2 linked regions of the Occallatibacter riparius genome follow. The main gene of each other region encodes a partner of the protein of the gene in region 2 in a complex. Links are inferred from orthologs where the notes say so. Each region holds a gene or a part of one and is shown on either strand. Other genes may lie near its edges.

Evidence for each region.
Region 1: the proteins of dnaG (region 2) and dnaB are in contact, whole or in part, in a crystal structure (PDB 2R6A), measured with the Geobacillus stearothermophilus proteins. The link is inferred for Occallatibacter riparius from one-to-one orthologs. Residues at the interface, in WP_049624496.1 of Geobacillus stearothermophilus: Lys456, Leu457, Leu458, Pro459, Ala460, Asn463, Ala464, Leu467, Leu535, Leu536, Ile537, Ala538, Gln544, Glu545, Asp548, Tyr549, His552; in WP_033016901.1 of Geobacillus stearothermophilus: Ser13, Glu15, Ala16, Gln18, Glu91, Leu92, Asp94, Ala95, Val96, Pro97, Thr98, Ala99, Ala100, Asn101, Tyr104, Tyr105, Ile108.

What each region holds. Positions count from the first base shown.
Region 1 is NZ_CP093313.1:518,841-533,299, reverse strand. Bases 7,716-10,704 are described here. They hold dnaB (replicative DNA helicase), read right to left. Parts: upstream 9,912-10,704; coding sequence 8,520-9,911; downstream 7,716-8,519. Other genes in these bases: MOP44_RS01960 (manganese catalase family protein), read left to right, coding at 10,165-10,704; MOP44_RS01970 (M48 family metalloprotease), read right to left, coding at 7,716-8,301. Also shown: MOP44_RS01995 (DUF3857 domain-containing protein), read left to right, coding at 1-627; MOP44_RS01990 (DUF3857 domain-containing transglutaminase family protein), read left to right, coding at 675-2,675; MOP44_RS01985 (hypothetical protein), read right to left, coding at 2,799-3,410; MOP44_RS01980 (hypothetical protein), read left to right, coding at 4,143-4,838; MOP44_RS01975 (response regulator), read left to right, coding at 5,020-5,406; more of MOP44_RS01970, read right to left, coding at 5,434-7,715; more of MOP44_RS01960, read left to right, coding at 10,705-11,004; MOP44_RS01955 (TadE/TadG family type IV pilus assembly protein), read right to left, coding at 11,224-11,766; MOP44_RS01950 (TadE/TadG family type IV pilus assembly protein), read right to left, coding at 11,763-12,275; MOP44_RS01945 (TadE/TadG family type IV pilus assembly protein), read right to left, coding at 12,297-13,622; aminomethyl-transferring glycine dehydrogenase subunit GcvPB, read right to left, coding at 14,026-14,459. UniProt on the Escherichia coli protein: The main replicative DNA helicase, it participates in initiation and elongation during chromosome replication. Travels ahead of the DNA replisome, separating dsDNA into templates for DNA synthesis.
Region 2 is NZ_CP093313.1:1,262,224-1,276,609, reverse strand. What follows is about bases 3,330-6,245. They hold dnaG (DNA primase), read right to left. Parts: upstream 5,719-6,245; coding sequence 3,940-5,718; downstream 3,330-3,939. Other genes in these bases: MOP44_RS05010 (TetR/AcrR family transcriptional regulator), read left to right, coding at 5,821-6,245; MOP44_RS05020 (winged helix-turn-helix domain-containing protein), read left to right, coding at 3,330-3,911. Also shown: MOP44_RS05030 (dienelactone hydrolase family protein), read left to right, coding at 1-626; MOP44_RS05025 (hypothetical protein), read right to left, coding at 784-1,350; more of MOP44_RS05020, read left to right, coding at 1,707-3,329; more of MOP44_RS05010, read left to right, coding at 6,246-6,408; MOP44_RS05005 (haloalkane dehalogenase), read left to right, coding at 6,405-7,328; MOP44_RS05000 (sigma-70 family RNA polymerase sigma factor), read left to right, coding at 7,430-8,389; MOP44_RS04995 (DoxX family protein), read left to right, coding at 8,468-8,890; MOP44_RS04990 (SRPBCC family protein), read left to right, coding at 8,959-9,372; MOP44_RS04985 (class I SAM-dependent methyltransferase), read right to left, coding at 9,738-10,721; MOP44_RS04980 (hypothetical protein), read left to right, coding at 11,243-11,392; MOP44_RS04975 (acyltransferase), read left to right, coding at 11,506-12,009; MOP44_RS04970 (SOS response-associated peptidase), read left to right, coding at 12,451-12,708; MOP44_RS04965 (hypothetical protein), read right to left, coding at 12,998-13,240. UniProt on the Escherichia coli protein: RNA polymerase that catalyzes the synthesis of short RNA molecules used as primers for DNA polymerase during DNA replication.

The sequences.
Region 1 (14,459 bases), 750 kb from region 2 along the record:
ACGGTGAGCCCGGACGGCAGCGCAGCTGGCACCCTGCGGGTCGTCATGAGCGGCCAGCAGGCGCTCCACTGGCGGCAGACAGCCATCCGCAATGATGAGGACGAGGTCAAGAAGCGCTTCAACGAAACGATGCGTGACAGCGTGCCCGAGGGGATGGAGGCCGAGTTCGATCACTTCCTCGCGCTTGATGATTACAACGCCAATCTTGTGGCCGTGCTGAAGGTCAATGGCCAGCTTGGCAGCGCCACGGGCAAGCGTTTCTTTTTGCCGGGCATGTTCTTTGAGTCACGTGCCAAGCATCCGTTTGTGGCCACCGAGTCCCGCAAGATCCCGGTGGATGTGCACTATCCGGAACGCGTGGTGGATGACGTGACCTATCACCTGCCGGAGGGTTTCGCGGTGGAGAGCGCTCCCCAGGCGGCGACAATTCCGTTCGGAAGTTCGGCGCAACTGCGCGTGGCGTCGAAGAACGACAAGGACAAAGTGGAAATCGCCCGAAGCCTGGCGTATAACTTCACGCTGGTTGAGCAGAAAGATTACACGCAACTACGCGACTTCTATCAGAAGGTGGCGACGGCCGATCAGCAGCAACTGGTGCTGGCGCGGGCCGCACAGGCAGCGAAGTAAAAGCAGGGAATAGGGAATAGAGAGGCCAGCGTGGGGCGGGGGCAGGGATGGCAGGTTTGAGGAACCAATTGACTGGATGGGCTGCGGTGACCGTATTGATCGCGGCGGCTTGTATGCCGGCTTCGGCGAGCTGGTTCAGCAAGGGCCAGCCGGTACCGGACTGGGGCGTGCAGGCCGCTAAAACGCCCACGCCGGCTGCCGCGGTGGTGAAGGATGCCACTGCGGTGATTCTCTATGACGAGTACGTCGAGACGATCGACGGTAACGGCAGGGCGACGGAACGCGAGCGCCAGGTCATCCGCATTCTGAAGCCACAGGGGCGGCACAACACCTGCGAAGTCAGCTACGACGTCGACGAGAAGTTGAACTATTTCCGCGTGTGGACTATCGCGGCGGATGAAAAGAACACATACGAAGCGCAGCCTACGGATTTTGTGGAGCAGGGCGATACCGACGTGCCCGTCATGCTCTCAACGCGCAAGGCCCGCATCGCACATCCTCCGGCCGTTGACGTGGGCGCGACGATCGTATGCGAGTCAGAAGAGGTGATGAAGCCCTACATGCAGGAGAAGGTCTGGACCCTGCAGAACGGTATTCCGGTGGTGTTCCAGGCGCTGGAACTGGACCTGCCAGCGGGTCATTCTTATTCCGAGGCGTGGCACCGGTTTGATCCGGTGAAGCCGGCGCAGGTTGCGCCCAATCACTGGCGGTGGGAATTGAAAGATGTGCCGGCGCTGAACCTGCGGGATGTGCCCTCGTCGCCGGAATGGTTCGCGCTTGCCGGGCGCATGACAGTGCAATGGGGAGATGCAGCCATCGCCGAAAAGGACCAGGAGTGGCGTGCGCTCGGACAGTGGGTGACGAAGCTTGAGCAGGACCGTCCCACGCCATCGCCGGAGATTACTGCCCGGGTGAATGAGCTTGTCGCCGGCGCGCCGGACTTCTATTCCAAGCTGAGCCGGATCACCGAAGACATCCAGAAGAACATCCGTTATTTCATTGTCAGCCGAGGCATTGGCGGCCTCCAGGCGAATCATGCGGGGGATATCTATCGCAATCGTTATGGCGACTGCAAGGACAAGACCACTCTTCTGATCGCGATGTTGCAGGTGGCTGGGATCAAGGCCTATTACGTCCCCGTGGATCACCGGCGCGGGGTCGTCGATCCGGAGGACCCGTCGCTGCTAGGCGATCACATGATCACGGCGATCGAGGTCCCCGATGATGTGCAGGACGCGCGCCTGCAGGCTGTGGTGAAGGGCAAGGACGGCAAGCGATACCTGATTTTTGATCCCACCGATCAGCGGACGCCGGTGGGTAACCTGCCCTCAAACGAGCAGGGTGGTTATGGGCTGCTGGCCGCGGGCGGATCGAGCCAGGTGATCGCGCTGCCGGTGCTGCCGCCGACCGCTAACGGCACGGAGCGCACAGGAGCATTCTCGCTTCAGGCGGACGGCACGCTGACCGGATCGCTAGATACGGTCCACAGCGGCCCTGACGGCAGCGACATGCGCTATCTGCTCAAGGACACCGATGAAAAGCAGCGGCGCGAGTATCTGGAGAAGAAGATTGCGCGCGATTTGCCGGGGGTGTCGCTGACTTCGTTCGAGTTTGTGCAGCCTCCGGCGCTCGACAAGCCGCTGGAGTTCCACTACAAGCTGACGGCCAGCCAGTATGCGCATACGGCCGGTCCTCTGCTGCTGGTGCGGCCGCGCGTGGTCGGGTCCTATGCCATGCCTTTCGATGACAAGCCTCGCCAGGTGCCGATCGATCTGGATGCTACCGGGAGGTGGAAGGACTCCTTCGACATCACTCTGCCCGACGGCTATGTGGTGGACGAGACCCCTGACCCGGTGGATCTGGACGTGGATTTCGCCAGCTATCACTCCGCGGTAAGTGCCAAGGGCAAGACCCTTCACTACGAACGCGAGTACGTGGTGAAGAAAGTGGAGATAGCTGCCGGCAAAGCTGCGGAGTTCCGCAAACTGCAGTCGGCGATTCTGATGGATGAGAAGGGGACAGCGGTGCTGAAGAAGGCCGCCAACTAGGCTCCTTCGCTGAGCGCTCTGGCTTGAGACTGCGGTCTGCCCAAGTTCGTATAGGAAGATGCCCATCTCCAGCATGACCCGACTGCGGCTGTATTCGGTTCACACCAGGGATGGGCATCCCTGTTAGTCGTCGGTATCTATTTCCGGCATCGGACCTTGGCGGTTCGGGATCTTGAGGGTGCCATTCTCGATCAGAATGCCGGTGAGGCGGTCGAGTGCGTCGGCCAAGCGAAGCCCGATACTTCGCTGGCTCTTGTTGAGCAGCAGCGCCGCCTCGGTGATGGAGTATTCCTGGAGCACGATCCGGTTGATGAGCACCCGGTCGAGCGCCGAGACCTGCTCCAGCCCTTTCTCCACATCAAGCACGAAGATGACGCTGTCCTCGAAGGTGTAGTTCCGCCGATTGGAGGAGCGGCCGCGTCCTATGCGTTCTCTAAAGACAACCGGAGACCGGGCCACCAGCATGGAAGCGAGCAGGTAGCGCCGCAGCAGCCTTTCAGTATGTTTGCGGTAGAAGGCCAGGTTCGGAGAAGGAACTGGACGGCCAATCGGCTGCTCGCCGATTCCAGGCATCTGAGAGGCCGACGGAGAATCTGGAAGCTGGCGGGCTGGTCCGAAGCCGCTTTGAGGCGTCGCCTCGCTCTGCGGGTGCGCTTCGTAGGTTCCGGTTGCCTGCCATTGGCGCTGAGCGGCTGCTGCCAGGGCAATGGTTGGAAATTGCAGGACGGCGCTCATTCGGCACCTCCTGCTTCAGCGACTGTCCACGTCCGCATGAGGTTCGGGGTGGACAGCCTATGCTTCGGCCCGCGGCGCCGGCCGGTGTCCACAGGGAAATCGGCGAGCCTGGTGGCACACTCTCGGCAATAAGTACTGCAGTGATTCTGGGCGCGGAACCAAAGACTGCCGCACCCTTCGCAAACTTTCAGTTGCACGCGCAACTCCATAATGGGTCTCCCTTGGGTTCGTATCCCGGCCTTTGTTTCTTCTCCTTGTTAGAACCGGGGTTAGGCGGGACGCGGGCGGGTGCTTCAGGATCGAACCGTCCTGTTGGGGGATTGCCTGCCGGGTTCCTTCTACACAAAACATAACGGTAATAATGCACAGATTCTGGAAAGTCGCACACAGCACCCAGATCGAAGCCTCTAACGTGCCTCGTATCTCCTGGTGTTTGCTTCTGTGCCGGAAGAAGGAACTCCCCGGCGGGCATGGACGCTGTCCGCGACAGTTTCTGGTTATGGCGGAGTTTCAGGCGACACGCGTGTGCAGAGGCAGACCCCAGAGTGTGTGATGTAAGTAGAAATAATTTATGAAGCAGAACCTTTTCGGTCAACGGCTTTCCGGTGAAACTCAGCTCCTTGGCTTTCCAAGGAACTCAGGAACCGAGAGAATAAGGCGATTTGTGCGTAATTGTTTTGCTGACAGCAATTGAAGTTAGTTGCGAGTTATTGCCTTGGGCAAGTTTTCCACATGAACTTTTCCCAGATGCACGAGCATCTACGGCTCGAGCTGCTGCGCAGAATTCAGCGGGGAACACTCAGCGTTTCGCTTCTTGCGCGCCAGACAGGCTACGGCCAACCACACCTGTCGAATTTTCTAGGCGGCAAGCGGCAGTTGTCGCTGGAGGGTCTTGATCGAGTTCTGAAAGCTCAGCAGATGACCGCGGCGGACCTTGTGCCCTCGCGACCGCCCCCCTTTGAGATGGAAGACCTGCTTCATGTGCCGCTGGTATCGCACTCCACCGCCATGTACGAGCCGCAACTCAGGCTGGCCGCCGTGCAAAAGCTGCTGCCGGTTCCGGCAGGGTTGCTGTCCAGGGCCATAGCCAGAGCCACGGTCAGCCGGCGCGCGTGGCATCGCTTTGTCGCCATCCAGATCCCGGCGCTCGATGCCCCGGCCATGGAGCCGATCGTGCTGGCGGACAGCGTGGTGTTCCTCGACCGCCACTACAACTCACTGCTGCAATACCGGCCTGCACGGGCAAACCTTTACGCCGTGCGGCACGACACGCGCCTGAAGGTGCGCTATGCGGATTTTCAGGCTGGCCGGTTGTTGCTGCGGCCGCATAATCGTGCTGCTCCGGTTGACCTGCTCGAGCCCGGGCCGGGGGAGTCGCCTGGCGACCTTATCGTCGGACGAATTGTTATGGTGATGAACGAGTTCTAGAGAGCTCGATCGGCTTCGTCCGCCGCCTTCTAGAGTCCGTAACGCCTGCTGGCAAAACCGCCTTGAAAAAAGCGCGACATAAATGCGATTTATGCGTCAAAATACTAGGGACAATCCCCGGTTCTTTCATTGGATAAAATTGAGACAATGATGGCTGTGGTGCCGTCAAAAGGATTTTGTTTTGCCCTCTTCCCCTGACTGTGTCCGCGTTCTGGTGGTCGATGACGAGTGCGCCATCGCCGACACCCTCGCGCGAATTCTCCGCCATCGTGGTTTCCAGACCATGTGCGAGTACAGTGCAAAGGGGGCGGCGCAGGCGGCGCAGCGCTTCCGGCCTGACGTCCTCGTCACCGATGTCGTCATGCCCGGGCTCAGCGGCATCGATCTGGCCGAGTGGTTCTCGAAAGAGCAGCCTGGGTGCCAGATCATTCTGACCTCCGCCAACCTGCATCATTTCGATCCGAGCGACCTGCCGTTTGAGCCTGCCCAGGAGATATCCTTCCTTCCCAAGCCGGTGCTCGTTTCCGACCTCATCGAGCTTCTCGACAGAAAGAGAACGGCCGCTTAGGCAGTATTCGCGGATTGCAACTCCTGCTCAGTCGCCCGCCTCGCGCGCCAGCGTTTCATGTCCGCGCAGACCCTCGTTAGTCTGGGCGGCCGCTCCTGCCTCCTTGAAGAACCAGAATGGTGAAAACGACCAGGTGAGCATGAGGAAGTCGAAGAGGCAGACATACCATGCTGACGGGATTCGGAACACAACGCACGCGGCGATGGCCAGGATCATGTTCAGGAACACCACCTTCAGGTATCGCCGGATGGAGACCATTGAACGCAAGGCGTGATTGGTGATTTCGCCTATGGAAGGCGCGGGCAGGCTTTGCAGGGCAGCCGGAGCCTCAGGAAAAGAGGCGGACGAGAGCTTCCAGCGCAGCAAGTTTTCATACTTTGCTTTTACCTGGCTCCGGATTCGCCAAAATGCGCAAGGGGACCTGACTCCCAGGTTCCACGTCTGCACCGGCGCGCCCGGTTCCAACTGCCAGTCAATATAGATTCGCCGAACCGGAAGCCAATCCGGGATGCCGGGACCCAGCCGCACGGCAAGTACCTGTTCAGGCCGCAGCGCGAAGCGCAACTGGTCGCCGGCGTAACTGAGCCGGTCCTTCGCCAGGAACAGCATGCCGAAGTCCCATACAAAGACCAAGTCGTATGTGCGCAGCACGGGATGCGGATTCAGATCGATCAGCTCCGCGCGGTCCTCGCCGCATGCAATTCCCTCTGCCTCAAGCCGTGTCACAAATCTCTGGCGACGCCGCGAGAGCCCCCATACGGACTGCCACTCCCCAACCAGCACGTAGATTGCGAAGCATGCGATTGCGCCGCCGATGTATGCAGGCGCGGGATGCGGAAGAGCCGCATGATGGATGGCCAGCGCCACCAGGCCCGGCGTCGCAATGGAGCAGAAGCGCAGGACCCACTTCTTCAGCGCAAGCAGCTCGGAAACGGCCCTTAGGGTTACTACGGGATTGCGCGGCGCGCCTTCCTTAAATTGCTCTTCGCTCAACCCGGTCGCATCATCTGTGGGCTCGGCTCGACCGACGGCCTGCTCGCGCATCAGTTCCTGCAGGCGCTCGGGTGGAACCTGGCCGATTTTTGCCAGGCGCTCTACGCGGCGCAGCATGGAGGGATGAGTCATGAGGGAGCCGGTGACACGGTCCCACTGCACTGGCAGCAGGTTCAGGCGCGCCAGCTTCAGCAGCGCTGTAATCACAGCCTCGGGATCGCCGGATAACTGCAAGGCGCCAGCATCGGCTACATGCTCAAAATAGCGCGACTGCAGGTAATAGAGAACGAGACCGATGATGTAGAGCACCAGGATCAGTTCCGGGAAAGCCATCACCCGATCACCGAAATGCACCAAGTTGGAGAGACCGGGGGCCGCGGCGGCTCCATCGGCGACTCGCCGCAGTTCCAGCGCATGCCGGAACGCTCCCAAAACGGAGCGCAATATCCAGTAGAAGATCTCAGGCGAGAACATCAGGCCAAAAAACGCCAGGCCCGTCCACATCGCGTGCTTTTTCTGAATGTGGGTAATTTCGTGCGCGGCGATCGCCGCGACCTCGCGTTTGTTGAGCCTGCTCAGCAGGTAGTCCGTAAACATCACCATGCGCTGACGCGAGGCAAACGCATTCGCCATTTGCGACTTTCCAGCGGGCATGACGAATACGCCGCGCAGTTCCACCGCGGCCTTCTTCGCGAACGTGAATACGCAATCGCGCAGCTCGCCGGTGGCCAACGGCTCAAACTGCATTCCTGTAACTCGCGACAGCAGCCAGGTGCAGAGCTTGTACGAGGCATAGACGCAGAAGAGCAGGGCCATTGAAGCCTGCCCATTGATTGGGGCCATCTCTATGCTTGCTATGAGACACATGACCGGGAGAAATTGCGCGGCCAGTGTCAGGGCATGGCTGGCCAGGAACTCTCCTCGTGTCCACCGGTTGCCACGGGCCTGTGCAAACACGCGGTAAGACAGGAGCAGGCAGACGAAGTATGCGATCCACGGCGGCAGAAACAGCACGCCCACGTTCAGTGCGACGGCACTCGCGCTGTGCGCCGATGTGTAGTAGCCGATCAGGTCGTCGAAACCTTTCCGGACGGTCTGCCCCACGATCCAGATAAGCAGCAGGCAATTGCCGCTGAAGAGGAGCACGCGGAGGTAGCTGAACCACGCGCCGATGGGATCCGCGGAAGAGTCGCGAATGGCCGCGCGCCGCATCCACAGGCACAACACGATTGGCGTAATCAGGAAGATGACCGGCAACACCGCCGCACGGATCGCGTCCTGCCGGCGCAACCCGAAGGCAAGATGAATGGCATCAGGCGATGCGGATGCCGTATCGATGGCGTAACTCGCGTCATCGTAAAGTTCCGCACGCGCTGAGTTGGCCTGTAGTTCCTCTTCCGGCAGTCTGGGGCTCCGGCCCGCGGCGGACGACTCGGCGAACCTTGCCCGCGGATAGGTGATGTGCACCCATAGTTTCCGAATGCCGGCGCTTCTTAGTTCGCCGTTGAGCCGGTCCAATGGGATATTTGTGGAGAGCAGAAGCCCGGCGCGCTGCATGGCGCCGGCGCATGTGCCGATTAGATTTCCGTGCCGCATCTGCTCCCGATATTTCAGGTATCGTTCCTGATCCTTCAGCGGGCGGGACTTTAGATATCGCGGAAGTTCTGTCTGGGCAGGCGGATTCACGAGCGAACCGGCCGGGCAATGCAAGGCCTGTTCCAGAGCCGCCTGGATGCCGCCGAGGTTTGCCAACTGATACGAGTAGAAACTTACCGTCGCATCGCCGCGTGCGGCATACGTCACGATCAGATTGACAAACGGCCCGTCGGAGTCATCATCCGCGTCATCGTCGTCCTGTGCGTGCAGCCAGGCGGGGAAGAAGGCCACGATGAGAAGGATCATCGCCCAACAGGCGCATTTACTTGCGGAATAACTTGAGCGTAGAAAGAGGCGAGATCTTCCCGACGGCGTTTCGGCGTGCATTAGCGGCTCCAGGTGGATCGCCCCAAGTACACCAGCGAAATGCCGTAGATTCAATGACTCGAAAGCGGTAACTCCGCTTTCACTCTGAGGTATCTATGTACTTTAGTTACCGGACCGCCGGACGAGCTTTGGCATAACTACTCGCCGGGCACTGCCTCCGCGGGATTGTCGAACCGGGTGTATTTGTTGATGAAGTTGAGGTGGATGGTGCCGGTAGGGCCATTACGCTGCTTGGCGATGATGATTTCGCTCTTGGCGCGGTCGGACTCCGACATCTCTTCGTCGCGGTTGTAGTACGCCTCGCGGTGGATGAACATGACCACGTCGGCGTCCTGCTCGATGGAGCCGGATTCGCGGAGATCCGAAAGCAGAGGGCGCTTGTCGTCGCCGCGGCGCTCACTGGAACGCGACAACTGCGACAGCGCAACTACCGGCACGTCGAGTTCCTTGGCCAGGGCCTTGAGTCCGCGCGAGATAGCGGAGACTTCCTGCGTGCGATTCTCGTAGCGCTTGCCGCCGGCTGAGGGCAACGTGGCGGACATGAGCTGCAGATAATCGATCATGATCAGATCGAGCTTGCCGTTGTTCTGCTGCTTGAGGCGGCGGGCCTTGGCGCGCATTTCGGCCAGCGAGATGCCGGCCGTATCGTCAATGAACAGCCGCGACTCGACCAGGTCATTGAGGGCCTTCTGCAGCTTGTCGTGATCTTCGCGGCCCAGGAAGCCGGTCTGGAGCTTGCGCTGATCGACCCAGGCCTGGGCAGAAAGCATACGGCGCAGGAGCGACTCTTTGCCCATTTCGAGCGAGAAGACAGCCACCACCGCCCCGTGGTTCACGGCTGCGTTCTGGCAGATGTTGACCGAAAATGCGGTTTTGCCCATCGACGGACGAGCAGCGATGATAACGAGCTCACCCTTTTGAAGGCCGCTGGTGTTCCGGTCGAGCTCGTAGAAGTCAGTAGCGAGTCCGGTGACTTCGCGGCTCTGCTTGTACAGGTTGTCAATTGACCCGAAGGAGCCAGCGACGATCTGGTCCAGACTCTGGAAGCCGTTGGAGATGCTCTTCTCGCTGACTTCCAGCAGGCCGGCTTCGGCGGCGCCGAGGACTTCGAGGGCGGTCTCGCTCTGGTCGGCCGCGCGGGCGATGGCCTGGGAGCAGATCATCATGAGCCGCCGCAGCAGGCTCTTGTCCTTGACGATCTTGATGTATTCCTCGATCACGGGCCGGCGCGGCAGGCCTTCCGTCAGCGACGCGAGGTAGGCGACGCCACCGACGGCCTCGATCTCCTTGAACTTGGCGAGCTCGTTGGCCAGGGTGACGATGTCGACGGGGCGCTGCTCAGCCAGCAGGTCGCCCATGCGCTGGTAAATGCGCTTGTGCGAGTCGAGCGAGAAATCGTCGGCTTCGAGCTTCTCCGCGGCTTCAGAGTGCGCATGGTTGTCGAGGAGAATGGCGCCGAGGATAGTTTTCTCGGCATCGACTGCCGCGGGCAGACCGGGATCGTAGCCGGGATTGGCAAAGGTGGCCATGGATCGAGTTTAGGCGGACAGGCGGCTGAGGATGGGTGTGAACATCTGGACAGGAATCTGCAAAAGCAGACCCACCGAAGATGTGAACTTCAATCGACAGGCCAACCTCGGGCTCAGCCTCGCATCACAGCGGCAGGATGATCAAATTGCGCCCGCGCGGGCGTCAACGCTGCGGCTCATGAGGCCGCTGGTTTGACGGGGAAAGCGCGTCCGCTCTCCACAACCATCAGGATCCATCGAGGAGGGACTCTCTGTGTATCACCACGTAAAGAAGCTTATGTATACCGTCAAAGTGGGCACGCCTGACGTGCGGTTCGGCCGCATGCTGCTCGAGCAGTTCGGCGGCGCGAATGGCGAGCTCGCAGCTGCCATGCAATACACCATTCAGGGCTGGAACTGCGTGGACGATATCGCGCGGCGCGACCTTCTGCTCGACATTGGCACGGAAGAGCTGAGCCATCTGGAGGTGGTCGGCGCCCTGATCCGCATGCACCTCAAGCCTCTGAAGACCGAGGCGGAGGCGGCCGAAGCGGATCCCCTCGTGACCATCGCCGGGGGTGGCGGGGTGGCGCTATACAACTCGGCCGGCAATCCCTGGACGGCCGATTACCTGAAGATCACCGGTGAGCTCGACGTGGATCTCCGCAGCAATATCGCGGCGGAAGCGCGCGCCAAGATCGTTTACGAGCGGCTCATCGACCATACGGACGATCCGGGGTCGATCGACACACTGCAATTCCTGATGACCCGCGAGATCACGCACATGAAGGCATTCACCGCCGCTCTGGAGACCCTGGAGAAGCGGCCCTTCTCGATTGGGCGGCTGGCTCCCACGCCGAAGCTCGTGGATGAGTATTTCAACGGCTCAACCGGGATTGGCGATGAGGCCGACATGGACGTTCGAGGCCCGTGGACCAGCATGCATGGCTTGCATGAGGTGCAGTCGCCCATGGACGGCGGCGAGGGCTTGTCGATCGATCATGTGGATGGCGTGGCCGGGCCGGAAGACCGGGGCAAGCAGGACGATGGCCAGCGCACAACTACGGCTCCGGAACTCGATGAACTGATCGGTGTCGCGGATGCGAAGTATTGAAGGATGGCTGGCGGGGCTTGCGAGGTTGAGCTACTTCGCGGGCCCCGGATGCAAGGAATCGCACGTTGAACACACGGCCGCTGGATTGGAGTGTCGTTTACCGTACACAGTTCACCCGGCCGGGGAGAACTTCTGTTTACATTAATGGTTCCCTGGGCGCCACGGAGGCCAATGTGTCGCTGGCGTGATCCGCTGGCGCGGTTCACGAATGGCAGCGGATTACTGGGCGATCACCATCTGCGAAGTGCTCGCCATGTTGATACTCTTGCGAAACCCGGGAAGATTGAAGGTGAATGGGTAATTCACCGTGATCTGGACGATGTCTCCCTTGGCATTGTCGCCGGTGATTGAATTGGCGGCATTGCATGACGTCGTTGCGCTTCCCGGGACAGGGCCGCGATACTGCACGCAAATGTTGTCAGTTGTAAGAAGTATGCCTGGATAGCTGCGGTGGACGATGTAATTCTTGATATCCGTTGTGGATGCCGTGCACTTGTTCGACAAGTATCCGGAGCAGCTGGAGGTCCAGGTCGATCCGCGAACGATGGCATACCGAGCGCCTTCGTGCGCGGCGTTGCCGAGAAAGTGGTAAGCGTACACGGCCAGACAGACCTCAAACACGCCGAATATCAGGACCGACAGGAATGTGAAGGAGATCGCCATCTCAAGGACGGTGGCGCCCCGATCGTCTCTTGCCGACCGCCTGAAAGCGCCCCGTAGAAGGGCGTCTATGCGTTGCCGTAATGTTCGTCGACAGATCAATTTGGAAGAATCCTCATCGCGGAATATCCGTGGAGTGTGTAGGTCCGCGGCAGGATCCGTGGAACCGAAAACACTGCATTGACGGAAGCTTGTGTGGAGACCGTGACGTAACTCACCACGTAGTGGGCGACTGAGCTGCTGGAGCCAGTGCAGGCGGTGATGGTCGCATCGCTGCAACTCACGGTTCCGCTTGCCGGGCTGTAGGTGGGCGTGCCGGTGGTAAGGTTGAGTGTCTCGCAGACGCAGCCTGCGCTCGGGCTGGCGGTCAGCGTGGAGAGATCGGGAGCATCGTTCTTCGCTGCCTGGGCTACCGTGCTGGTCGACGTGGCGTTGCCCATGTTCTCGCCGCCAAACGAGGCCCCGGCACGCGCCGCGTTCTCTACCTCGATGGTGTAGTGTGCGACGCGACCCAACTCAAAGGCGCCGAAGGTTATGAGGATGAACAGCGGCATCATTACGGCCAACTCGACCAGGGCCGCGCCACTCTCTTCATTGAGTCGAAACTTCATCTATCTGCTCCTTTAACCCGCTCAGTAAATCAGCCCAACTCTGGCCAGGGGCGAGTCGGATGAGTCGTACCCTTGTATTTTGAGAGTCGCAGCCTGCGAGCAGAAGTTACCGATGATTACATCATTCGCCAGCTTGGTAGACGCGCCCTGGTCCTGGACGAACAACTGCATGTACGGCGCGTAGATAACGCCCTCCAGGTCTGACGTGCTACTTCCAAAATCGAAATAGATTTCAGCGGGGTTGCCGTAGTTATTGCCCTTGCCATGCGAACAGGTGTAGGTGCCTTTGCCGTTGGCGCCATCGCTGGGAGCGTCGAACAGAACACCGCAAAGCGGGTTCAGGCTTCCCGCGCAGGGGTGGCCATATCCCGGGGGCGTGAGGTTCAGGTTTCCATTATTGGCGAAGCTGAAGGGGATGTTGTCGGCGAGATAGATTGTGACGTTGGAACCCGTTACCGAACCGGTGATTGAAGGTCCGTTGCCGCCATTTACGTTTTTGTCGAACACATACATGGTGTTCGACTGCAGTGTGCCGCTGAGATTGCCGCTGTTGAAGTTGTAGATGCAACTCATCCCGGTGCCGGAAGGCGCGGTGCAAGTCTTGGCGGTGGTATCGATCTGTGGCTGATTCGCAGTCTGCTGAAGCTTGGACAACGGGTCGCTTGTGGGTGGAGCATTCTGAGACACGGGGCCGGTGATGCTGGAACTGCCACCGTTCGTAATTGTGCCAGAGGCGGTAACGAATTTAGCGTTGATGTTTGAGCTGCCTCCCATGCTCAGATTGCCGTTAATGGTGACGCCGCAATTTTGACCGAACAGCTGGGAACTCCCACCCATGGTGGCCGCGGGATTGGCCAGGCCCTCGCCATTCTGAACATTGAAGCACCCGTCGGAATTAAGCAGGTTCGATGCGATCGCTGTGGAAGCGACATTCAAGGAGTGAATGCCGAACAGGTTCATGAAGATCGTGGGTGTGGCGAAGCTCGCTGTTGCCTGCACCAGCCCGGAACCGCTGTAGCCTGAGATGGTGGGAGCTACCCTGAGGGTCAGGGTGAGTCCGTTCGCGGAGTTCGCCGCCCCATTGGACGACCCCGGGGTGAAGCCATTCATTGTGGCGTCGTGGGAGGCCGCAGTATACATTCCCGAGGTTACGCTCGACGGACTGCCTTCATACATGGATTCAGTTACGCCGGCGAGGGCAGCGCTGTCGGCAACTGTCTGCGCGATCCTTCTCTGGCGCAGCAGGATTCCAACGTCGGTTGCGAGACCCACGAACCCAAGCAGCACCGTCATGCTCAGTGCCACAAGGACCAAGGTTGCCCCTTCTTCTTCGCGAACGATCTTCATACTTGCTCCTGAGGCGTGTTGAATCTGACTGCCTGCTCGGTCGCAGCCTGGTCGAGCGGGTCGAGCACGCCTTCATGCCACCATCCCTCGGTCATTGGTTCTTGACAGAAGGGGACGGGCCGGTTCTTTGGCGCTGCGCTGCCAATCCCCGACCAAGAGGAATTAGCAACAGCGATGCCAAAGCGGTTATTCAGTATGTTGTTTAAAATGTGTGGATTGGAAATTGAGGAGCAGAAGGGGCAGCAACAAGCGCGCCGAACCGTATACAGGTGTTTACAGTTCAACCGGTCGCATGGACGTCGAAGGGTTACAACTCCAGCTTAGCGCCCGTCTGTAGCAGCCCAAAAAGCAAAGAGGTCTCCCGCGCTGCAGGAGGCCTCTTCAGCACCATCGCCTGGCTGGATTATTCCAGTTTCCAGCGCAGAATCGGCTTGCGGGCAGCGGTCACTTCATCGAGCCGCGACACCCGCGTAGAATGAGGGGCCGTCTTGACCAGTTCTGGGTCCTCCTCCACTTCCTTCGCGATGGACCGCATGGCCTCAATGAACAGGTCCAGCTCTTCGACAGACTCGCTCTCGGTCGGCTCGATCATCAGCGCCCCTGGCACGATGAGCGGAAAGCTGACCGTGTAGGGATGGAAGCCGTAGTCAATGAGCCGCTTGGCAATGTCGCCCGTCTTCACGCCTTTGGCCTGCTGCCGCTTGTCGCTGAAGACCACCTCGTGCATTGAAGGCGTTTTGTAGGGCAGCTCGTAGAGGTCTTCGAGCTTTTTGCGGATGTAGTTGGCATTGAGTACGGCGTCTTCGGTGGTCTGGCGCAGGCCGTCCGGTCCGTTGG
Region 2 (14,386 bases):
TTCACGAGGTCTACGGTCTTAGCGACTGGGCCAGGAATATGGCAGGCGAGCTTGCGGACGAGGGCTTCACGGTGGTTGCGCCCGATTTGCTGAGTGGACACGGTCCCAACGGGGGCGGCTACGGAGATTTCGCCAGCGAAAGCGACGTGACGAGAGCTGTCTCCGATCTTGATCCGGATGGCGTGACAGCCGACCTTGATGCGACGGTGGATTATGCCAGGAAGCTTCCGGAGTTCAAGGGCAAGGTTGTGGTGGTGGGCTTTTCATGGGGCGGCTGGCGGACCTTTGCATTTGCTACTCATCGCAAAGACCTGAGCGCGGCGTTCGTCTTCTATGGAACGGGGCCGGCTGACGTCACCACAATCAACGCGCCCGTCTATGGATTCTATGCAGGAAACGACGGGGACGTGGACAGTACTTTACCCGCGACGACCGATGCGATGAAAGCGGCTGGGAGGGTCTATAAACCGGTTATGTACGACGGCGCAGATCACGGATTCATGCGTCTCGGTGATGCCAGGAACGCGAGTGAAGACAACAAGAGGGCACGATACTTGGCCTTCCGTCTTCTTGTAGGAGTGCTCAACGGAATTGGCCGGGAAGAGAAGATCTCGCCCACGTCATGAGCGTTCCTGATCCCGTCCCTTCTGGTACAGGTCGCGCAGTTTGCGGTCGTATGGACCGACCAAGGTAAGGGGCAAGCGTTCAGCAGGCGAGTTCCGATGGGGCACAGAGACAAAACGATGCCGTCTCAATGGGACGGCATCGTTGGTCCCTCCCGCTTCAACGCCCCTTGGTGGGGGCGGCGGGACAATCGGGACCGGAGTTCTTGTCGACCTTGGCGGTAAGCAGCTGGCGAGCTTTCGAGGCGCACTGACACACCGCGAGGGACGCATTCTGGATGTCCGTGTTGTTGGCGCGGATCTGATCGTGGAATGTGGGCATGTTGACCTCATTCGGGTTCTGAGCGAGGTAGTGCCTGGCTGCGTTAACTCGGATCGCGAGGCCGTTAAGCAGTTCTCCCAACTGATCGATGACGGCCTGTTGCTCCGGAGTGGCTTTGTCGCGCAATTGTTGAAGCTGCTTCCAATCCTTCACCAGAGCGTTCACGCCGTCTCCGGTGGCAACCAGGCGGTAGTAGTGCACCTGCCAGGGGATGTTGGCCATGGAATATGTCTCCAACTGCAGGGCATCGTTAGCGGTCTGCACCGCGTCCGTTTTGGCCTGGCGCAGCAACTGGGAGATCTTTTCGGCGTCGCCCGTGACTGCGGCACAGGCGGTGGACAACAGCACGAGGAAGGCTGCCGCAGCAGCGTTCCTGAAGATATTGGCGGAAAGAAGCCGGTTCATAGCTCCCTCCAGGTGAACGAAGTCACGTTCGGGTTATGCAGGCTCCCGTCACACGGGAGCGCGCTTTGTTGCGAAGGCGAGCGGAGTTGAGGAACCGTACCTGAATCGCTACCTGAATCGCCTCAGCCGGAGGCCCATCAGACGGGACCATGCTGTGCCCGTCGTCCGGGAATATCAATGCAAGGGAGGTATTTTCTGAACTGCTGTTTGATCACGCGCCAAGTCGCGCAAACTGCAACGTTTATCCGCCAGATCACAGCTAAATAACTGAATCGGTGCTAAGCTCTTGCCGAGACTGGGGTGCGCGGTGCGCACGGATGGCTATTCGGGCTTCGCTTTTCAGGAGGCTTGCCGCCATGGAAAGTCCGGTCCACCCCCCGACGAATCGATTGCATTTCCGCGCGTTCGAATTCGACATGCGCACGCGCGAGCTGTTCCGGAACGGCAGCCGGCTGAAGCTGCACGGACATCCGATCGATGTGCTTCTGATGCTGTTGGAGCGGCCAGGCGAACTGGTCACACGCGAGGAGTTGCGCAAGAAGCTCTGGCCGGAAGATACGTTTGTTGATTTCGAACATGGCCTGAACAGCACGATCAGACGGCTGCGGGATGCGCTTGGAGATAACGCAGAACATGCGCGGTATATCGAAACGCTGCCGCGGCTTGGATACCGGTTTATCTCGGAAATCGAAGCAGATGGGAGCGCGGGAGACGGGACCAGGCGGGCTCAGCCGAACTCAGATGTCGGAGTCTCGACTCTTTTGGGTGCGGCTGCGAAGGACAAGAGCGAAGGCCCCGTTTTGGTGCACACCGCGGAGCGGACCCGCAGCTCTCGCTTTCCGTGGCTTGTGGCTGCGGGATCCATTGTTGCGCTGGCGATTGTGACGGTGTGGCTGGTTGCTTTTTGGCGCGCAGTGCCGCATGTGACGAGCATTGATGCGATCACCAACGGTACTAATGGCGGAAGACCGACGGCGATGCTGGCCAGCGACGGAACCCGAGTCTACTACAACGAGATCGTTAACGATCGAGTGGTACTGATGCAGACTTCGCCTGGCGGTGGAGAGCCGTCGAAGATGCAGACGCCTTTACTTGCGCCCGGTTTACTCGATATCGCACCGGACCGCTCCAGCTTGCTGCTTGTCGACTGGGGTGCGTCCTCGTCTCTTTGGATTGATCCTCTGCCACAGGGGCCGCCACGGAGAGTAGGCGATGTGAGTGCGGATGACGCCACCTTCACTCCCGATGGGAGTCAGATTGTTTTCACGAAGGGCGCGGACGTGTGGATTTGCTACACAGACGGCTCGCAGGCGCGCAAGCTGTGGACCGCCCCCGGAACTCCTGGCGGTTCCAGCGCCCTGCGGGTTTCGCCCGATGGACAGCGCCTGCGATTGAGCGCGTGCGAGACATCGGGCTGCGCTGTGTGGGAAGCGAAGACGGACGGGTCAGGAGCACACCGCGTCTTGCCGCGATGGCTCGACCGAACTCGGCAGGATGGCGGGGTGTGGAGTCCTGACGGTCGCTTTTATGTTTTCGGGGCGGTCACCTGGAAAGGCGCATTCCACGAGAATTTATGGGTGATGCGGGAGCGCCGCGGCGGGTGGTTCTCCAGCAGCCACGCAGCGCCGGTGCAACTAACTGGTGGGCCCATGTGCTTTGCCTCTCGGGTTGCCTTCAGCCCCGATGGGAAGACGCTGTTTGCATTTGGGATGAAGGATGACAGCCAATTAGTTCGTTACGACCCAGTTACAAACAAGGTGGAGCCGTTTGTGTCCGGAGTTCCAGCAGAATCGATGGAATTCAGCCGGGACGGGCAGTGGGTGGTTTATGTGACGACTCCCTATTCCAGTCTCTGGCGCAGCCGGAGTGATGGGAGTGAACGCGTGCAACTGACGTCGTCGGATGACTCAAGCGCCGGAATTGCCCGGTGGTCTCCGGATGGCACGAGGATAGCTTTCGAGTGGACACGCCCGGGCGAGCTGACGAAGATTGCGGTGATTTCGCGCGACGGCGGGTCCCCCGAACAGGTGGTTCCGGACAAGGAAGACAGCCATGAGCAGGCCGATCCCACCTGGTCGCCGGACGGTAAGGAGATCATTTTCGCGCGGGACCGAGGCTCAGCGGAGCTGGAATTGCTTCGAGTGGATCTCCAGACGAGGAAGGTGAGACCGGTTCCTGGTTCGTCGAGACTCTTCAGCCCCCGCTGGTCCCCGGATGGGCGTTATCTTGCGGCGTTTACTTTCGACATGCACTCCATCCGTCTCTTCGATTTCCAAAAGCAGGTATGGACCACGTGGTTCACAGCGCAGGAGGACACGGTTGGATGGAACCTGTGGTCGCCTGATGGCAGCGCCCTCTATTTCTTGAGGAGCCAAACCAAAGATCCGCCGTTGGCCTGGTGGCGCATCACTCTGAAGGGACAGATGCCCAAGAAGGTGATGGACTTGCCGAGGGAACGCATATTAGACGCGTCGCTCACACTGGGCCCGGACGGGAAAGCCTACTACACGCGCGATCTGAACTCCTATGGAATTTATGCAATCCATCTGAGTGAGAGATAGGGGGCCTTCGGGCGGCTGACGCATTGCTCTACTCCTGACCGCGCTGGTGTAGTTCGCGAAGCGCCTTGTCGAGTTGGAGTTTCTCCTGCGTGAGGCGGAGGGCTTCGGTCATGTCGGCGCGGCGTTCGGCTTCGGCGATTTCGCGGAGTAGCTCGCGGCGACGGTGTTCGATGGCTTCCTCGTGGATGTGCTGCAGGGCGCCCGAGACTTCGGCGTCGCCGGGTGGGCGCGTTTCGCCCAGGAGGGCCTGGGCGAGGAGAGCGCGCTGACTCTCGTCCTCGACGACGTCCATGGGGTCGTTGGCCTGGCGGTTGGCGAGAGCCTGAATAGCGGGGAATGCCACGAGCTGTTCGAACCAGGAGGGCTGCTGCTGGATGGCAGCAGCCGCGAGCCGCCGGGCCTCCTCATGCTCGGGGTCGATGATGGCAAGGGCGCGGAGGAGAACGCGTTCCACCTCGGTGAGGGGCGAGGACTTTACTTCGACATGGTCGCGGCGCTTGAGGGCGGCCTGGCGGAGTTCCTCGCGAAGGACGGCGGAGTCGATGCCTAGCTTCTGGGCGGCGTCATGCGCGAACTGGCCGCGAGCGAGCGCTTCAGGGATGCGCTTGATGTGCGGCAGGAGGTAGTTCATCGCCTTGACCTTCTGGTCGCCCGTGGCACCGGGGAACATCTGGCGGGCGCGTTCGATGAGGTAGTCGGACTGGCGGCGCGCGCCGCGGATGGCAGCCACGTAGGCTTCGACCCCGCGCTCGCGGATGAAGCGATCGGGGTCGAGGCCGTCTTCAAGCGTGACGATCTTGATGGTGAAGCCTTCTTCGGTGAGGAGAGAGATGGATTTCTCGGCGGCGTTCGCGCCTGCGGCATCGGGATCGAAGTTGACGGCGACGTTGGATGTGTGGCGACGGAGCAAGTTTACCTGGTGCTCAGTGAAGGCGGTGCCGCTGGTGGCGATGACGTTCTGGATGCCGCGCAGAAAGACGGAGATGCAGTCCATCTGGCCTTCGACGAGGAGGGCGAACTCGGTCTGGCGGATCGCAGTGCGCGCCTTGTCGAGATTGAAGAGGACCTGGCCCTTGGTGTAGAGGGGTGTCTCGGGCGAGTTGATGTACTTGGCGCCGGCCTTGTCGCCGGTTTCGAGCGTGCGCGCGGTGAAGGCGATGACACGGCCACTCTCATTGCAGATGGGGAACATGACGCGCTTGCGGAAGCGGTCGTAGACGTGGCCGAGCGTGCCGTCTTCATGCTCCTTCTGGCTGAACAAGCCGGACGCGCGGAGGGTTTCGGCGTCGGCCATGGAGCTGAGGCGGTCGCGCAGGGCATTGAAGCTATCGGGCGAGTAGCCGATGCGGAATTTCTCGAGGCCTTTTTGATCGAGGCCGCGGCCGGCGAGGTATTCGCGCGCGATGGCGCCCTCGGGGCCGCGGAGCTGCTCTTCGTAGAAGGAGGTGGCGGCTTCGTGCAGGTCGAGCAGTTTGCGGCGTAGACGTGCCTCGGCGGCTTCTTCAGGGGAGGAGTATTCCTTTTTGGGCAGGGGGATGCCGCACTTGTGGGCGACGATACGCACGGCTTCAGGGAAGCTGACGTTCTCGATTTTGGCTACGAAGCTGAAGACGTCGCCCGATACGCCGCAGCCAAAGCAGTGATAGAACTGCCTGACCGCGTGGACGCTGAAGGAGGGCGACTTTTCCTTGTGGAAGGGGCAGAGGCCGGAGTAGTTCACGGCGCCGGCTTTGCGCAGGCGGATGTACTGCTCGATCACCTTGACGATGTCGGCCTGCTGCTTTACGGACTGGGCAAAGTCTGTCACGAGACGTGAGTCAAGGATAGCGGGGCTGGCTTGGCAAGATCATGGATCAAGGTTCCTTTGAGATCTCTTGACAGTTAATACGCACGTACGTATTATTTCTTCATGAGAACCTCGCTTCGAGAAGACATCCTCAACGCCGGCCTCAAGGTCATGTTTCAAGCTGGATATCAGGGCGCAACGGTGCGCGATATCTGTGCTGAAGCCGGCGCTCCCCATGGTTCTTTCACCAATCACTTTCGCTCGAAGGAAGAGTTCGCGAAGGAAGTCCTCGATCGCTACTTCGAGAACGTGAAGATCGCGGTGCGAAGTGCTCTGGACGACAAGACCCTCACGCCCCGTCAACGGCTGCATCGTTATCTGGAGATCATCAGCGGGCGTCTCGCCGGTGACAAATGGAATCGCGGATGTTTGATAGGTGATTTCAGCATTGAGACTGCTTCGCAGAGCAAGCTCCTGCGCCACAGGCTCGAGGCAATCTTCGAGGAGTGGCGAGCGCCCTTTGCCGCCTGCATCGCTGAGGCGCAAGACCTCGGTGAGATTGACTCGACCTTCGATCCGATGGACCTGGCTGAATTTCTTCTCTCTTCCTGGGAAGGCGCAATCCTGCGCATGAAAGTGGAGCGGGGCCCGGCTCCGCTTGACCGCTTCAGAAAGATCGTCTTCGAAACCGTGTTCAAGGAGAAAAAATGAATATTCTGACCGATATCATGCTTCCCCAAGTCGAAGTCCTTGATTCCACCATGGCCTACCGCGAAGCCGGAGATAGCGCGGCTCCCGTCGCGCTCTTTCTGCACGGCAACCCGACTTCCTCTTACATCTGGCGCAATATCCTTCCGCACGTCGCACCGGTAGCGCATTGCATTGCGCCCGATCTCATCGGCTTCGGCCAATCGGGAAAACCCGATATCGCGTATCGCTTTGTCGATCATGCGCGCTATCTCGATGCATTTTTGGACGCCGCCGGCATCACGTCGGCCTTCGTGGTTGCGCAAGACTGGGGCACGGCGCTGGCTTTTCATCTTGCAGCGCGCAGGCCAGGGTTCGTGCGTGGACTGGCGTTCATGGAGTTCATTCGCCCCATGCCAACCTGGAACGACTTCCACCCCGACCAGGTTGAGATCTTCCAGAAATTCAGAACGCCTGGCGTAGGTGAGGAGATGATTCTTCAAGGAAACGCATTTATCGAAGGAGTGCTTCCAGCTGCGATGGCGAGAAAGCTGAAGGAAGAAGAAATGGCGGTCTACCGTGCGCCATTCCCAACGCCTGAGTCGCGAGTGCCAACCTGGCGCTTTCCGAATGAGCTGCCGATTGCCGGCCAGCCCGCGGATGTATATGGCACCCTTGAGGAAGCGCATCGAGCTCTCACGCAATCGATCTACCCTAAACTGCTTTTCGTTGGTAACCCCGGCGCTCTCATTTCACCGGCCTTTGCGGAGAGTTTTGCCAAACGGCTGACGAATTGCAAAGTCGTGCACCTCAGTTCTGGGCTTCATTATCTGCAGGAGGACCATCCTGACGTCATCGGAGCAAACATCAAGGAATGGCTGGTCGAGTTGGGAGTCACATCAGCCAGAGGTGCGGAAGGCGCGTCTTTAGGTTTGGAAAAATAGGACGACCGCACTAGCGGTTCTGATCGACACCAACGCTAAGTTCCACATGGATCCGTAATGGAGGCTTCGATTTATACTGGGCCTTGGAATTACTTCCTGGCGTGATCGCTGAGACCCTACAATTTGAGGCCTACAGGCCCGCTCTTCTAGGCCACTGTTATCGGATGCTAGGCTCGGCCTTCGACGCGGATGATGCCGTGCAGGAAACCATGATCCGTGCATGGCGGGCGTACGACCGCTTCGACGGCCGCTGCTCTCTAAAATCCTGGCTCTATCGCATAGCGACCAACGTCTGTCTCGATGAGTTGAGCCGGCGTGGTCGCCGTGCGCGTCCCATCGAAGAAGGGTCGCCTGCGCCGGGAGCGCCGCCTCTGGACGCTCTGACTCAGCAGCCCGATAGTTACTGGATTGAGCCAATTCTGGACGCGGATATTGCGGACACCGATGCAGGACCCGATGAAAAAGCCTCGCTTCGGCAAAGCATTCGTCTCGCTTTCGTAGCTGCTCTTCAAAAGCTGCCGCCCAAACAGCGCGCCGCGCTTTTGATGGCGGAGGTTTTGGAGTGCCCGGTTGCGGAAGTTGCGGAGACCCTGGATAGCTCGGTTGCCTCAGTCAACAGCGCATTGCAGCGAGCCCGTAGCTCACTCGCGAAAAGGAGCCCCGATCAGCCAGCCGACTTGACTCCCGCTCAGCGCACGATGGTGGAGCGGTATGTCGCTGCCTTCGAGAGTTATGACGTCCATGGCCTGGTAGGGCTGATGAAGCAGGAGGTCACGTTCTGCATGCCTCCGTACTCGCTATGGCTGCAGGGCCCGTTGGATGTTCAAACGTGGATGCTGGGCCTGGGATCGGGATGCCGTGGCTCGCGCCTGCTTCCGACGTTCGCTTCGGGTTGGCCTGCGTTCGCCCAATACCGACCCAATCCGGCCGGCGGACACACAGCGTGGGCGCTGATTGTTCTGGAGCTTGCCGGGGATCAGATCGCCGCGGTCAACAGCTTTCTGGACGTAAACAGGCTGTTCCCTCGATTCGGTTTCCCCGTCCATCTGCCTCCCCAATGAATTAAGGAAAAATTTGGTCGCAGGCCGATGAGTTTCCGGCACTCCCTCGGTCATTGGTTCAGAAGGAGAACATGAGCCATGAATGCCATCGCACAACCTGCCGCCGGCAACTTCACTCAACATCAGACCGCTTCCGCTGGATGGAAGCTCTGGACCGGGCGCGTCCTGAGTATGCTGCTCGGAGCGTTCTTTCTGTTTGACGCCGTGATGAAGTTCGTGAAGCCTGCGGCCGTCGTAACAGCCACACTGCAGCTCGGATTCCGCGAGTCATCGATTGTTCCCATCGGTCTCGCGCTGCTGGCCTGCACCGTTCTGTATTTTGTTCCTCGAAGCGCCGTCTTTGGCGCCCTTCTGCTCACCGGTTATCTTGGCGGAGCCGTTGCCTCTCAGGTGCGTATCGGTGCGCCGTCGTTCAATATTCTGTTCCCTATCGTGTTCGCCAGCCTGGTTTGGACTGGTCTTTATTTACGCGACGAACGCGTGCGGGCGCTTCTGTCTTGACCGCGACTTCCCCAATCGAACGGAACGATATCCGATCGCTGAATTCAGCACCAATAGAGGAGACAACAATGAAGATCACCGTTGAGACGGTTGTGGCCGCGCCCATTGAGCAGGTCTGGGCAGCCTGGACAAATCCCGAGGACATCAAGCAGTGGAATGCGGCTTCCGATGACTGGCATACTACCGCGGCCGCGGTCGACTTGCGTGAGGGAGGAACATTCTCGTCGCGCATGGAGGCGAAAGACGGCAGTATGGGTTTCGATTTTGCAGGGACATATACCCGCATCGTAGAGCACCAGCTAATCGAGAGCAGGTTCGGCGAAAGGACGCTTCGTGTGGAGTTCCTCGACCGCAATGGGGAGGTCACCGTTCGCGAGTCATTCGATGCTGAAACTACCCACTCCGAGGAGCAACAGCGTCAAGGCTGGCAAGCGATTCTGGATCGTTTCGCAAAACATGTCGAAGCGAAGCAGATCCGGTGATGGTTCCATAAGGCCGCTGGAGCATAGATCCTACTGAAACGCTTAATCAGGGTGCCAGGTCTCTCTCGTTCGGAGACCTGGGCCAAAGCCCATCGAGCTACGGGATATCAGGCGTCCTGAGCCAATGGAGTACTACTCTCAATGAAGCACCGAAATCACGTAGTACCACTGTCATTCATGGCCGGGAAGCCGCTTCCCATGAGCGCATCTGCTGCCTGCGTTGGCTCACGCAAGTCAAATGCAGACGGTGACGCTACCCCTTCATTGGGGAAGCGCCGATGTAAAGTGCTCGACAATGAAGCAGGCAGACAGCGCTATATCGCGAACCGGTCCCGACACGAAACAAAATCACCTTTCAGGAACTACTAACGGCGTCGCGCTATGACTTCGATACAATCGCCCGCCCTTAGCAAATCCAGAAGCCGCCCCGCCCAGTGGCCTGCCACCATGAGCACTCGGCTATGTATCACTCTTCCATCATTCGACATCCTGCCATTGTTGCGATTGAGGTAAATCTGCAGACTCCCGAAGATCCCTGCATATTCTGAGTTATATTTGACTGACTCTACGCTGAAGCCCTCCGACTCTAATAGTGCACGCAATGTCCGAGGGCAATAACCGAAGGTGTGTACTGGAGCACCCAAATACCACCAATAAGTTCCGAAAATACGCGCTGCGAGCCCTCTGACATTTGGTACCCCAATGAAGAGATAACCCGTGGGTTTGATCACTCGTCGCATTTCCCGGAGGAGTTCCCGTGGATTGTGAACATGTTCAAAGGAATGATTACTCCTCACGTAGTCGAAATAATCAGAAGGGAATTGAGCTTGCTCGATAAAGCCTCCAAAGATGTTGAGGCCTTCCTGCCGTCCCCGCGCCGCGGCCTCGCAATCAGGCTCCACGCCATACACTTCCCATCCGTCACGTTTCATTTGGCTGAGAAAAACACCGTATCCGGAGCCCACATCCAACACTCGCCCGGGACTGCTGAATTCAGGGTCCTTTGTTTTGCGGTTGAAGAGCACGGTTCGAAGGATCTTCTTAACCCGGCGAATCAAGCCCTGCGGCGCCTCGGAGGCTTTGAGGGCGTGAGCGTAATAGTTATCTGGATAGGCGCTGGACAAATAGTCCGGGGTAGGCATTGGGTTTAAGAAGTAGACCCCGCATTCTCCACACTCCATAACTTTGAACGTGCCGGGGTTCCCATAGTGACGGTCACGGGCCGTTACCTTAAGTGAAAGGTGAGAGGCTCCACATAGCGGGCACGCGGAAAGAAGTTTCCATTTGCGCGGGTCTGAGAAGTCGGGCATTGACCGCTCTTGATTGGCGCTGTTCGTGATATCCGCCATAAAGCACCTCCACTATCCTGAAGCCAGAAGGTTATCAGCGATGGCTCGAATGGCGGCAAGAATCCGCCTCGCTCCCCTGCCGTGCAGTCGCCGCGCAGCGGCCCGCGGTTGAGCCGAACCAAGCCGGAAGTGCCCCAGCGACGTGCTCGCGGCTGTGGCGGGTAGCGGATGGCCTTCTACTCGACCTGTGCGGCTTTCTGTCAACCTGACTGTCACCTCTCATTTCGATTTGAGCATGAACCATTTAAGGCCGAATCTCAGCTCCATTTTGCGTTATTCAGGAGAATTCCCTGAGCTGACTCGTAGCAGGAATCTCCCCGACATTGCTCCTGTCGTTCCCCAGGCCAGAACGGTGGAACACCTGATTCGGATACGGCTGGTGGAGGTTTTTTTCCTATCTGTTAGTGCTTGACACGTCGATAGTGACGGTATTTACTTGTTGAATTAAATAAGTCTCTAGTACATTATCGTGCCTTACTGTTTTGTGGCTCTAGTCTGCTGCCCGAGAGGAGATCCGGGCCATGCTGCTTGGAGTTATCGAGATGTCCGGGACGGTGCCCAAGTCGATGGCGTTCCATCTGAAGGATCCGTGCGGCGTGAACGCTCACGTTATCAAAGAGATCTGCGGCAAGATTGGGCTATGGGACTGGAAACGGGAGCGCTTCCAATGACCTTGAGTGTGCGGCTCTATCGAGCTTCATGCCTGTGGCAGCGCATCTGGACAGTACTGCGGTATCAGTCTATGTTCCGATCTGTCGGGAGGGGGAGTCGCATCATCAAGCCGATGCTGCTCTTGAATACCGAGTTCGCCTCCGTCGGCAAGCGGGTTCTGATTCGCAACGGCGCCAGAATCGAATGCATCCGGACACCAGACTGCGCGGATCCGTGCCTGACCATCGGGGACCATACCAATATTGAACAGAACGTGCACATCATATGCCGCTCACGAATGACCATCGGGAAGCGGGTCACCATCACCGGGGGCTGCGTCATTGTAGACGTGAATCACGAGTATGAGGACGTGGGTGATCCACGCAAGATTGGCAACCGCGTGGAACTGGTAGACAGGCCCGTGGAGATCGGAGACGACTGCTTCATTGGCATGCACTCGATCATCTTACCGGGGGTAAAGCTGGGTAAGTATTGCATCGTAGGCGCGGCCTCGGTCGTAACGCGAGATGCGCCTGATTACTCTGTGGTAGCGGGGAGTCCCGCCAGAGTGGTGAAGCGCTACGATTCCGGAGTGAGAAAGTGGGTTGAGGCTGGAACTGGATCGCTGACGCGGTGAACGCTTTAAGACAAGAAGATTCAACCTAAAACGACCAAATCTGAATCGTCCGGCTGCGACTGCAAACGCGATGCCCCAAAAGTTGCCGCCGCTCGTATGATTTGTCGTTCTTCGTTGCACTCCCGAGCAACGAGATCAGACAGCTTTCCGACGGTTTCCTCCGGTGCGAGGGTGTACAAGAGGCGCGCTCCTATGCTCCTTTTCCATGCGCCCGATTCTCCCACCTGAGCGGATCGCACCAATGCGGAAGATCGCCCACCACGACGCGAAATGTCACGATAGCGTCACGCTCGCGCACATGGCGAGAAACCCACAATGGCTAAGTTGTTGGACTGATTTGGCGTCCCCGACGGGATTTGAACCCGTGTTATCGCCGTGAAAGGGCATTTCGAGAGGATTAGGCGCGTTTTGGAAGCGTTTGCATTGCTTCGGAAAAGCTCAATGAAGTTACGTAGATTCAATGGATTCAACCTTTGCATAGACGTGCATGGGTTTTGCCGGGCTTTTCAGTTCGATCGTTACCACAGCGTTACCCGATCGCGATGTGCAGTGTGGCCGAGGTGGGCCGGCATCTACACCATCGTCACCACTGATCCGAACGAACTGATGGAGCTCTTGCACAACAGCATGCCGGTAATCCTGCTACCAGAGGAGTACCAGAGATGGCTGGATCCGGGGAACATCGCGCCCAACTGTTGACCTGCTGCGGCCGTACAGCGCGGATGAGATGACAGCATGGAAGGTCTGTGCGCGGGTTGGGAACGTGAGAAATAATGACCCGAGGTGCATTGAGGCTCTCTGAAAGCCGCACATTTCAGCCCAGTGCGGTTCGGGTGGACTCTGGTGCAGGCCATTAATCCCCATTTAATTCTGCCGTCTGTCTCAAGAATAACGATGAGCCTTCGGTCGAGTCAGGAATGGCTGCGACCATGATGTTTATGATCGCTTGCACCGCACTACACGAAACGACCCTCTCGACGGCGCCGCACTAGCTTTCAGACCGGGGTGCGCGGAGCTGCTGACCGCTGGCGGTTCCCCCGCGCAGCAAAGCGGTTTTATCGACGCAGATTCCAGCGGCGATGGTCTTTTGTTGGAGGCTGCTCTTCTTGATGTCCTCATCGGTAATGGAGGTGAGGCTCCGGTGTGCGACCTGATCGAACATGCCTGCCAACTCCTCGCGCTGAATGCCCACCTGTTCGCGAACTTCTGGTTTGCTCAGGAACTTCACCACAGTCCGGCGATTGCGGCCCAGCGTCTTCGCGATAGCGTTGCGCGGGTGGACCGAAGTTCCCGCAGCTGACGGGTCCAGTTCACGAAGATTGACGTTCGCGTTGGCGAAGGCTCACCAAAAGCCCCGCCTCGGTAACGCGCCCCCTGAAATGACCGGAACCACAGGGGCCCGCCACGGAACGGGTGCCTCGAACCTGGCTGGGCCGCAATCAACAACATGCCGATGCCGGTCAACAATCCTGACCGCCATGGCTGTGGAACTCGTCAGCTTTGCCCAGACCGCAGGATTCCGGCGCGTGCGTGGTTGCCACGAAATTTGGACTGGGATAGTTCACAAACTCCGCATATCATCCACGTCATGGCCACGACACCTCCCAAGTCTACTGATCCTGAATCGTCGTCAGTGGAGAGCGGCAACACGGTGCCATCTCTTGGAAATTGGAGTTCCTCCTCCAGCGACGCGCCGGCTGAAAGCAACAGCCAGGATTCGTCGGTTGCTATCCCGAAAACTCAGACCGATGGCCCGCCCAAAGAAAGCAATGTCGCATATGCCTCCTCCTCCAACGTGACGTCAGGAGAAACCGGGCGCCAAATCAGGGTCCGCCTGACACCCCGGTGCCGGTCAATATTGGAGAAGGCTCAGTCGCTGGCGCTCGAGCGGGGGGGCGAATCTGTTAGCTCGAGTTGCATTTTGTTCGCGTTCGCAGAAACGGCTGACGATAACCGCGAAACCACATGGTGGGTTCGGGCTGTACTTGGTCGCAACGCAAACTACCGTGACCTCTTCGCGCAGTTCCTCAGGAAACCGACAAAGAGCTCCTCGGGTGAAACTCTGGAGGGTATCCCCGGAAAGTTCAGCCGCAATGCCCGTTCCATAATAGACTTCTCCGCTGAAATCGCCCGACGTGTAGAAGTGAGTGATGCAAGAGTCGCTCCCCGGCACCTTTTCGCCGCACTCCTCGCAGCTCCGTCCGCGAGGGGCGTTCCCGGTGCCCGCCAATTCCTTCGAAAGCAAGGTATCGATGCCTCCGAATTGTCCCAAGAATTCCTCAATTTCCTTGGCTCGAACGTGAATTCCTCGAACGAGGCAGCATGGCTACAGATATTTGGGCTTACAGCAAGAATCGGGACGCCTTCAATACCCGTG